DNA from 3 places in the Sorangium sp. So ce590 genome. Region 2 is predicted to be linked to each of the others. Evidence: riboswitches for the same ligand, from Rfam matches in the RefSeq annotation. Region 2 holds a riboswitch; each other region holds the start of a gene.

Evidence for each region. Region 2 has a riboswitch for cobalamin ahead of WMF28_RS19160 (hypothetical protein). Riboswitches for the same ligand answer to the same signal wherever they lie in the genome.
Region 1: another riboswitch for cobalamin. It lies ahead of WMF28_RS01415 (energy-coupling factor ABC transporter permease); the one in region 2 lies ahead of WMF28_RS19160 (hypothetical protein).
Region 3: another riboswitch for cobalamin. It lies ahead of WMF28_RS05055 (TonB-dependent receptor domain-containing protein); the one in region 2 lies ahead of WMF28_RS19160 (hypothetical protein).

Annotation. Positions count from the first base shown of each region.
Region 1 covers NZ_CP150346.1:370,882-374,147, forward strand. The annotation lists gene WMF28_RS01405 (CbiQ family ECF transporter T component) at 1-683, opposite strand, end outside; gene WMF28_RS01410 (hypothetical protein) at 673-1,041, opposite strand; gene WMF28_RS01415 (energy-coupling factor ABC transporter permease) at 1,038-1,772, opposite strand; cobalamin riboswitch at 1,850-2,054, opposite strand; gene WMF28_RS01420 (enoyl-CoA hydratase/isomerase family protein) at 2,975-3,266, opposite strand, start outside.
Region 2 covers NZ_CP150346.1:5,074,639-5,077,904, forward strand. The annotation lists gene WMF28_RS19150 (NAD-dependent protein deacetylase) at 1-394, opposite strand, end outside; gene WMF28_RS19155 (cytochrome c-type biogenesis protein) at 718-1,338, shown strand; cobalamin riboswitch at 1,443-1,650, shown strand; gene WMF28_RS19160 (hypothetical protein) at 2,089-3,266, shown strand, end outside.
Region 3 covers NZ_CP150346.1:1,376,204-1,379,469, reverse strand. The annotation lists gene WMF28_RS05060 (ATP-binding protein) at 1-568, opposite strand, end outside; gene WMF28_RS05055 (TonB-dependent receptor domain-containing protein) at 591-1,934, opposite strand; cobalamin riboswitch at 2,391-2,598, opposite strand; gene typA (translational GTPase TypA) at 2,798-3,266, shown strand, end outside.

The DNA.
Region 1 (3,266 bases), 4.7 Mb from region 2:
TTCGCGGCGGGCGCGCTCGCCCGGCGGTCGGCGACGGGGAGCTCTCCCTTGTAGCCGCGGAGCTGCATCGCGAGGGCGGCGTGCTCGGAGCGCTCCAGGGTCCGGAGCGCCACGACGCCCGCGACGGCGCCGGCCGAGCGCGCGGCGGCGCGCGGGTGCGCGAACCCGCCGCGGAGCGCGGCGGCGCTCCACGCGCCGTCGGCCGCGCGCTGGAGCACGCCGGCGAAGCGCCGCGCGAGCGCGAGCAGCTCGACGAGGGCCGCGGGCGCGCCGAGCCCGGCGAGCGCCGACTCGATCTCGGCGGGCGCGGCGGCGCTGGCGAGCCACCGGAGCACCGCGGCCGCCGCGAGGACGCGCGCGGCGATGGCCGCGGCGCGGTCGGCCCCCTCGCGCGTGAGGGCGTCGAGCGGGAACGGCGCGCCCGCGAGGAGCGGCTCCCCCGGGGTGAGCGCGAGCGCGAGCGCGGCCGCGAGCCCCCCGAGCCACGCGGCGGGCGCGAACGCGCGGAGGACGGCGCCCGCCGTCACGCCCTGGAGGCGGAGGGCAGCGCACGCGACGACGAGCAGCGCGGCCGGCGTGAAGGGCGAGCGCGCGCCCGCGGCGACGCAGCACGCGGTCACGGCGGCCCCGAGGCGGAGCCGGGGATCCACGTCGCGGAGCCGCGCGGGGAGGTCAGTCGGCACGGAGGCCTTCAACGCCGGGCTTGCCGCCGGGATCGCCGGCGGGCTGACCGGCGCGCTCGACGAAGAGCACGCGCGAGAAGTAGCCCAGGGCGAAGCCGGAGAGGAGCCCCGCCCAGAGGAACGCGAAGAGCAGGAGATCGCCCTCGAAGCCCGCGAACAGCGGCCCCGTGTCGTGGCGCCCCGCGTCCTCGGCGACGCGGCGGATCACGGCCTCGTCGACCCCGTCCCAGGAGGCGTTGCCGCACGCGACGAGCCCGAGCGCGGCGGCGGCCGGGAGCGCGGCGGTGAGCCGGAGCGCCGCAGCGCGCGCGCGCCGTGCGAACGCGGGCAGCGCGCGCTGCGCGACCCGCCGTGTCACGACGCCCCCGCGGCGAGCGGGACGACCCGGAGCCGCTCCAGGATGTCGGGCCGCCGGGCGCGCAGGAAGACGAGCGCCCCCGCGGTCATGGCGCCCTCGAGGAGGCCGAGCGGCAGCTGGGTGGGGACGAAGGCGAGGGCGACGCCGGTGAACATGGACGTCACCGACCCTTCGCCCGCGAGCCCGAGCGCGAGCTCGAGCGCCGTGGTCGCGTACGTGGCCCAGTCCGAGATCACGCCGGCCAGGAACCCCGCGACCCAGAGGCTCGCGCCGCAGCGCTGCGCGAGCCGGAAGGCGAGGAACCCGGTGAACGCGCCCGCGATGCCCATGGACGCGACGTCGGCGCCGAGCGTGGTGAGCCCGCCGTGCGCGAGGAAGAGGGCCTGGATGAGGAGCGCCACAACGGTGACGAGGACGGCCATCCAGGGGCCGATGAGCACCGCGGCGAGCCCGGTGCCGCACGGGTGGGAGCAGGTCCCGGCGGTCGGCACCGGCACGGGCATGCACGAGATCGCGAAGACGGCGGCGGCGACGAGGCCGACGAACGGCTTGTAGAAGACGTCCTGCCGGGTGCGCTGCCGGAGCAGGTGGAGGGCGATCGCCACGAAGGGCAGGGCGAGCGCGTTCCAGACCGCGCACCAGCCGAGCGGCAGGACGCCTTCCGCGAGGTGCATGGCGGCCGCGGGCCGGGCCGCGAGGAGCGTCGCCAGGAACACGCAGGCGATGGACACGGCACGGCCGTGGGGACCGATTTCGGCGCTCCGGGTGAGATCCGCACCCGAACGCCACGAAGACGTGCGCAAGCTGCACCTCGTGGGGGGCTCGGGTAGGTCTCCCGGCTCATGGGTTCAGGGAGCTGTTCGAGCTCCCAGCGCTGCGTCCACCTTCCCAGGCCTGTTCATGAGGCCCAGTGGTCTTCGGAAGCAGCTCCCCACTCACGGTGGCGGTACCGCGCCGGTTTCGCACCGGCTTCCCTGTTATGCCCTGAGGGCACCCGAGGCGTGGATTGTCAGATGGATCTCGGTAGTCCCGTTTCGCGCTCGGCGTCAAGGACGTCGCGCCGCGATCGCGGGGGCGCTCGTCTCGCGGCGCAGCGCGGCGCGGCGAGCGGGCGGTCCTGGCGCTGCCGCGGCGTGCCGTGCGCTGTTGGCGCCGCCCTGTCGAGCCGACCGGCGGCGCCATACGGGATCGCGCCCTGTGCAATGGTGGAATCGGAGGCGAGGACGGGAAGGAGAAGGAGAAATTGACCGAGACGCACGAGGCAAAGCTTTCTCGAAAATGCTGCAAGCCTTGTGCTTCGGTAGTTAAAGTCTCTTTACTTGCTCGCCTCAGGGTCGCTGCTTACCCCGGCGTCCTGTCGGGGCGTGCGCCGCCCCATGCGCGCGGCGCAGGTTCTGGGCCCTCTCGCCTCGTGCGCGCGGCGCACGCTCCGGTGGTTTTCTCGCGGCAGTGTGCCTTGTTCGTCCTGGCTCTTTACTTATGAGCAGGTGTTCCGTGCCTGGCTCCCTTCGTCGCGGCGCCTGCCGTGAGGGGCCGGCGGGTTCTCGTGTACTCCTTTCCGAGAACGCGAAAATGGACTCCGCCGGAGGCTGTCTCCCGTGCACGGGTATGCCCGGCTCGAACGCGCATTCGCCGGAATGGGCGGCGTCTGCGCTGTGCGGTCGTCTGGCTGTCCTCGTGCCGGGCGCAATCCGCTCACCTGCGTGCATACGTTGCACTTTGTTATCGACAACCTGCCCTTGGGTGCCACACTCTGATCACCGCATGCGCACCGGCGCGGTTTCCCCCCCCGGCCCGGAGCGCGTGCGGGTTTTCTTGAGCACCGCGACGGACGTCCACCACGCCGCCGCGGTCCCCCTGCCGCGGTCATGTCTGGCCCCCCTCCAGCATGATGCGCGGTATTTTTTTGTCCTCCGGCGTGCGGCTCGGAGGCTCACTTTCCGGTGAACGCGGCCTGTGATTTCGCCAGGAAAGCTTTCATTCCGAGCTGCTGGTCGTCGCTGCCGAAGAGCGCGGCGAAGGCCTGGGCTTCCAGCTCGTTGGCGGCGGCGAGATCGAGGCTCTCGCCGCGCAGGATGACGCGCTTGGCGGCGGCGACGGCGAGCGGCCCGCGCGAGGCGATCTTGAGGGCGGTGTCGCGGGCGCGCGCGAGGAGCTCGGTCGCCGGGAAGACGGCGTTGACGAGCCCGATCGAGAGCGCCTGCTCGGCGGTGATCATGTCGCCT
Region 2 (3,266 bases):
CGACCTCGGAGAGCGTGCCGTGCAGCTCGATGACCCGGCGGCTGCCGGCGGCCAGATGGAGGCCGTCGACGTTCTGCGTGATGAGGCCCTCGAGCAGCCCGTCCCGCTCGAGCCGCGCGAGGGCGCGATGCGCAGGGTTGGGCTCGGCGCGGGAGAAGCGCTCCCAGCCGATCACCGCGCGCGCCCAGTAGCGCTGCCGGATCTCCGCCGAGCGCGAGAACTCCCGCCCCTGGATCGGGTTGCGCGCGCGGCGCCGCGTCTCGGGCCCGCGGTAATCCGGGATGCCGGACTCGGTGCTGCACCCCGCCCCCGTCAGCGCCACGAACCGCTTGCCGCGCAGGAGCGCGATGAGGTCGTCGACCGGATCCGCGAGGAGCGCTTCGCCGAGCGGCATGGACCGGTTTGTGACCCGTTCCAGGGGGCGCCGCCAGCCGCCGGCCGCCCGCCCGCCGGCACGACGCTCGGCACAGGCACGGCGCCCCTCCGGGCCCACCCGTCCAGGCACACGCCCCCGCAGCCATGGAGACGGGCGCTGCGCAGAAGAGCTGGGACCAGCAAGCAGGGAGTCGAGGCGCACGCCGGCAGTGCGTCACGCTGTCGCACCTCATCGAACGATGCAGCGATATCCCGCCCTTCGGGCCGCACGCGGGCGCGCCGCGACGAGCGCGACATCGTGTCGCAGAGCCCTGGCGGACGGCCCCGCTAGGCTGTCTCACGATGATCCAGCGAGAGCACGGCAGGTCGGCGAATGACTCGGCCCGTACCGCGCACGGGGTCCGCGAGGTGAGCTCGCCATTGCACCTCCGGTCGCTGCGCGGCGCGCGCTGGCGCCGCGCGGCGGCGCTGGTCGCCTTCGTCGCGGGCGTGGCGATGAGCGGCAGGGCCGAGCCCGCGACGCCCAGCCAGGCTGCGTCCGAGCTCGTGGACACGACGCCGGCGCCCGGCGAGCGGGCGCTCGCAGGGCGCCTGCTCGCGCCTTGCTGCTGGGATCAGACGCTTGATGTCCACGAATCGGAGGTGGCGCGCGATCTTCGCCGCGAGATCCGCGCGCGCCTCCGCCAGGGCGAGGCGGCCGGCGCCGTCGAGCAGGACCTCGTCGCACGTTATGGCGACCGCCTCCGCGCGGCGCCCTCGTCAGGCACCCTCGGCAAGGTCGCGCTTGGATTGATGCTGGGCATCGCGGTGGCCTTGCTCGGGGTCTTCGCCCTGCTGCGCTCGTGGAGGCGCAACGCAGCGCAGACGGGTCCATCCAGGGGCGCCACCGCGGCGGCCCTTCGCGACGAGTATGACGAGTATGACGAGCGCCTCGACAACGAGCTCCGGGAGCGCGACGCGTGAGCGCATCCCCGCCGTGACGCGCGCGGCGCGGCATGGCGCGGTCGTCGCCCCGCTCGTCCGGGCGCAGCCCCAACATCCCGCTTGACCGGAGTCCCGCACCACAATATGTAGTGCCTCGTGTTGGTGCCTCGGGCTTCGGCCCCGGGCTCAAAAGGGAACCCGGTGCGAATCCGGGGCTGCCCCGCAGCGGTAAGCGAGAACGATCTCCACGACGAGCACTGGCCTCCGGGCTGGGAAGCGGTGGACCGTAGGAACCCGGCGAGAGCCGGAGCGCTCGCAAGTCCGAAGACCTGCCAACATCCTGCGTCGGGGAGACATCCCGCGCCGGTTTGACCTGGAAGCCTCGTGGGAGGGCGGTAGGTCCGAGCTGGCGCGAGACTCTCGCGCCGGTCCCGGTTCCGACCCGTTCCCCGAGCTTTCTTTCGCAATCGTCCGCGGGGACGAAGGGTCGGTCCGATGATCATCTCGAAGGTTCAGCGCCCTCGCGCGTCGCAGCTGGCTCCTCCGCGCCTCGCGTCCTCGTACCGAGCGCTCTGGCGTCGATCCGTGCGGAGCCGACGACGAGAGACGTCGCGCTGAGCCTTTCCGGTCGAGGATCAACACAACGTATCCCCCGTGCGCGTCGTCGCGCCGGAGCGCGATCACGCGCGCTTCGTCGCCCGATGGAGACAGCTCAGCTCTCGAGCGCGACAGGGGGGCGCAGGCACGCTCCTCTCCTGTTGCAGCAGAAGTAGAAAGGAAAGAGTCCCTATGCGCATTGTCGCGTCTTCCGTCACCGCAGCGCTCCTCCTGCTCTCACCGTCGGTGTTCGCTGACGCCTTCGACGAGTACGCGGGGAACACGTCGTATACGTTCGACCTTCCCGCCATCGCCGGCGGGTGGTCCGTGGCCCTGGATGGGTTCCCCACGACAGCCCAGGAGATCGATGGCTACGAGCTGGCCGGCCGGCTCCTCGCCGCCAACGATCAGACCGTGTACCTCCAGAAGAACTATGGTTCGAGCGCCTACGTGCCCGTCGCGACGCTGAGCGACGGGCCGATGGATCCGAGCTTCCTCGCCATCTCACCGGACGGCAGCACGATCGCGCTCGGGGTCGGGTACGGGGCGCCGCTGCTCGTGTTCCCGAGCTCCATCCTCAGCATCACCTCGCCGCCGGACCTGCTCAGCCACGTGGACGTGATCGAGCTCGACGTCGACTACTACGACCTGGCCTGGTACGGGAACGAGGCGCTCGTCATCAACGGCGGCTGGAGCGGCCCGGGCGGCTACACGAGCGGCGTCTATGCCCTCGATCTGACCGCGTCGCCGATCACGGAGATCCCGCTGATCACGAGCATCCCCGGCGCCTCCGCGGGGATCGCCGTGGACTCCGAGGGCAACCTCGTCACCGGGATCGGCCATCTGACCTCGCCCAACCGGACAGGAGAGCTCCGGATCTGGGCGGCGGCCGACGTCCAGGGCGTCATCAATGGCACGTGGAACGCCTACGCGTATGGCGGCAGCGAGGGCTCGCTCCTGGCGAGCAACGTGCTGAACGCGGCGGCGCTCGGCTTCGACGAGGACGACACCCTGCATGTGGGCGGCGGAGACGCGTTCGGCGTCGGCGGCGCGAGCGAGAACGGCTACGCCGCGCTCATCCGCGCCAGCGTCGTCGCGAGCGTCGTCGGGGGCAGCCAGACGCCGGTGAACGAGGCGAGCTCGTCGCAGTACCTCGAGCTCGCGCCGGACGTCTGCGAGGACGACAGCACGACCTCGCCCATCGCGTTCGTCGGCCACACGAGCGCCCTGGCGATCGTTTGGAACCCGTCGGGCGACGAGTACTCGTCCCCCGCGGGGCAGTGCTACTCGGCCGGAAGCGCCTCGGACTTCTGGGAAACCTGGGTGACGCCGAAGGTGACGCTGTACTTCCCCGACGGCGCGCCGGACTC
Region 3 (3,266 bases), 3.7 Mb from region 2:
CGGCGGCCGTCGCCGACTCGGCGAGCCTCGGCCGGAGCGCCGCGGCGAGGGCGCGCGCCGAGTCGGCCTCGGAGGCGCCGCCGTCGGCCGCGTCGGCGCGGAGCAGGCTGCGGTAGATGGCGCGGCGCATGCCGCCGGCCATGACGCCGAAGGCGACGGCCGTGACCAGGAGGCCGAGCCACGAGGGGGGCGTCGCGTGGCCGATCCCGAGCGGACCCGGCCAGGAGGAGGGCGCGGTGGGGGCGCCCATGAAGGCGAGCGGCGAGACCGCGAGCGGCCACGAGAGGGTGCGGATCGCCGCGGCGATGGCGAAGCCGCGGTCGCCGCGGCGGACGAGCACGCCCGAGAGCGCGGCCGAGAGGGCCATCGAGGCGAGCAGGAGGATCGCCGGCCACGGCGTGGTGAGGGCCACGGGGACGACGGCGGAGAGGAACAGCAGGGCCGAGAACAGCTCCCAGCCGGTCGCGACGAGCTCCGCGCGGGCGCGCGGCGCGCGCGGGGCGCGGAGCTGGGAGGGCGGCGGGGGGCTCACGGGGAGGGCGGCATGGAAGCGCAGGGCGCGCGCCATCGCAACGGCGCGCGCCTTGGGGCTACTGCCAATGAAGCGTCGCCCGCCCGATCGCCGTGAAGGGCCACCCCGGCGAGTAGTGGATCCCGGTGACCGCAGCCGGCTCGTACGGCAGCCGCGAGTCGCTCGCGAACTGGACCTCGCGCCACGTCGTGTCGAGGAGGTTCTGGATGTCCACGGCCGCCTCGACGTTCCTCCACCGGAGCCCCGCGTTCGCGTCGACGACCGTGAACCCCTCGGCGGTGAGCGACTCGTCCTCGGTCGCGGGCCGCGCGCCGATCGCCTTGACCCGCAGCGCGGCGAACGGCGTGAACGCGCCGAACGTCGGGCGGACGCCGACCCCCGCGGTCAGCGTCCGGGTCGGCGCGAGGGCGACCGCGCTCGCGTTGCCGGCGTTCACGCGGAAGCGCGCGCGGGTGAAGGTCGCGTCCACGTCGGCGAAGAGCCAGCTCCCGAGCCGGTAACGCGCGCCGATCTCGACCCCGTAGCGCCGCGTCTGCCCCGACGCCTCGGTCACGCCGGCGTCGCCGCTCCAGACCAGCTCGGAGTCGAGATCGAGCAGGAACCCGGCCGCGCTCAGCGAGAGGCCGCGCACGGGCGCGACCCGCGCGCCGACCTCGTAGCCCATCGCGGGGGTGATCAGCGTCGCCGCCCCCTGGGCCAGCACCACGCCCCGGGCGTCGTTCGAGTGGAAGCCGCGCCCGTAGTGGGCGAAGAGATCGACCCCGTCGATCGGCGAGACGATCGCCGTGAGCTTCGGGAGGAGCTGCATCTGCCCCTGGACGCCGCTCGACCTGTTCCCGGTCGCCTGGAGGTCCTCGCGCAGATCGTCCACGTTGACGTCGATCCACTGCCCGCGCGCGCCGAGCACGAGGCGGAGCCAGCGCCGGAGCCGGGCGTCCTGCTCGACGTAGACGCCGATCTGGCCCTCGTCGATGTGGGTCCGGTCCCTCTCCTCGAGCCGCTCGCGCGCCTGGTCGTGGTGGAGCGACTTGTCGATCCCGTCCGCGCGGAGCTGCGCGCCGAGCGAGGTCGTGAACCTCGCCCCCCCGAGCTCGAACTGCTTGCGGAACCGGAGATCGGCGCCTGCGACGGTGCGGTCGTCGTTCTGCTCGATCTGGTCGCCGTGGTCGGGGTCCTCGCTGAAGAACGTGAAGTTCGAGTACAGCGTGAAGCGATAGCTGAGGAGGTAGGCCATCGCGCTCAGGTCGGCGTCCCGCCACGCGGTCGAGAGGGAGACGGACCCCATGTGCCGCGCGGTCGACCCGCCCTCGGTCGGATCGACCGCGCCGAAATGATCGATGCACGGCTGTCCGAAGGCGGAGGGCGGCGGGTTCAGGCCGCCCTGCTCGCCCTCGCCGCACACGGCGCGCGCCGGGCCTGAGCTCGAGCTCGCGGTGCCCGACCGAGACGCGCGAGGCGGCCTCGCTGCCCGGCTTCTCCGCCTGCACCGTGACCTCGAGCGCGCCCCCGTCCGCGGGCGCCTCGGCGCGCGCCGGCCGCGCGGCGGCCAGCAAGAGGGCCAGTGCGGCCATCCGACCGAGCGGATGGCGGTGTGCGTGGCCGATCGTGACCGTCTCGCGGAGCATTCATGTCCTCCTTCGCTGCAATCGCGCGGAGCGGCGGCGGGCCGCTCGTGTCGAGCTCCGCGGGGAGGAAAATGCGAATCCGGCGCGATGCGCTGGACCGACCTCTCGCCCCCACGGGCGACCGAAAGGCATCGCGGGGGGCGGTTCGGGATCCGGGACGTGCGCAGAGATGCACCGGCTCGGACCTAACCGCCTCCCTCGAGGCTCCCAGGTCGAACCGGCATCGGATGTCTCCCCGTCGCCGGGCGCTGGCAGGTCTTCGGGCTCGCGAGCGCTCCGGCCGGGCCGGCTTCCTACTGTCCACCGCTTCCCAGCCCTCGCGGGCCAGTGCTTGTCGTGGGAGGTCGTTCTCGCTTACCGCTGCGGGGCAGCCCCGGAATTTCACCGGGTTCCCTATTCAGCCTGGACAGGCGCCCAGGCACCAGCGCGGTCGCACCTTAAGGTGGCGCCCCTCCGGCTGTCAATCGTTCCCGCTCACCTCGCCCGCTCCGCTCGCAGCGCTCGCGCCGCTCGCGCCGCTCGCGTGAGGCCTGCTCGACCCCTGCGCGACGTCCGGCGTGCGGGCCGAACGTTCGAGCTCTAGCGAGGATGGGCTCGCTCCTTCGTGGAGCGCGTGCTACACGGCCGCCGCTGTACATATATGCCGCGTAACGACCTCCGCAACATCGCCATCGTCGCCCACGTCGACCACGGGAAGACGACCCTCGTCGATCACATGCTCCGCCAGTCGGGCGCCTTCCGGGAAAACGAGGTCGTGGCCGAGCGGGTCATGGACTCGAACGACCTCGAGCGGGAGCGCGGCATCACGATCCTCGCGAAGAACACGAGCATCCGGTACCGCGGGGTCAAGATCAACATCGTCGACACGCCCGGCCACTCCGACTTCGGCGGCGAGGTCGAGCGCACGCTGATGATGGCCGACGGGGCGCTGCTCCTCGTCGACGCCGCCGAGGGCCCGCTGCCGCAGACGCGGTTCGTGCTCTCGAAGTGCCTCCAGCGCGGCTTCCCGATCATCGTCGTCATCAACAAGATCGACCGGAGCGACGCGCGCGCCCACGAGGTGCTCTCCGAGGTGTTCGACCTCTTCTGCGATCTCGAGGCGAGCGACG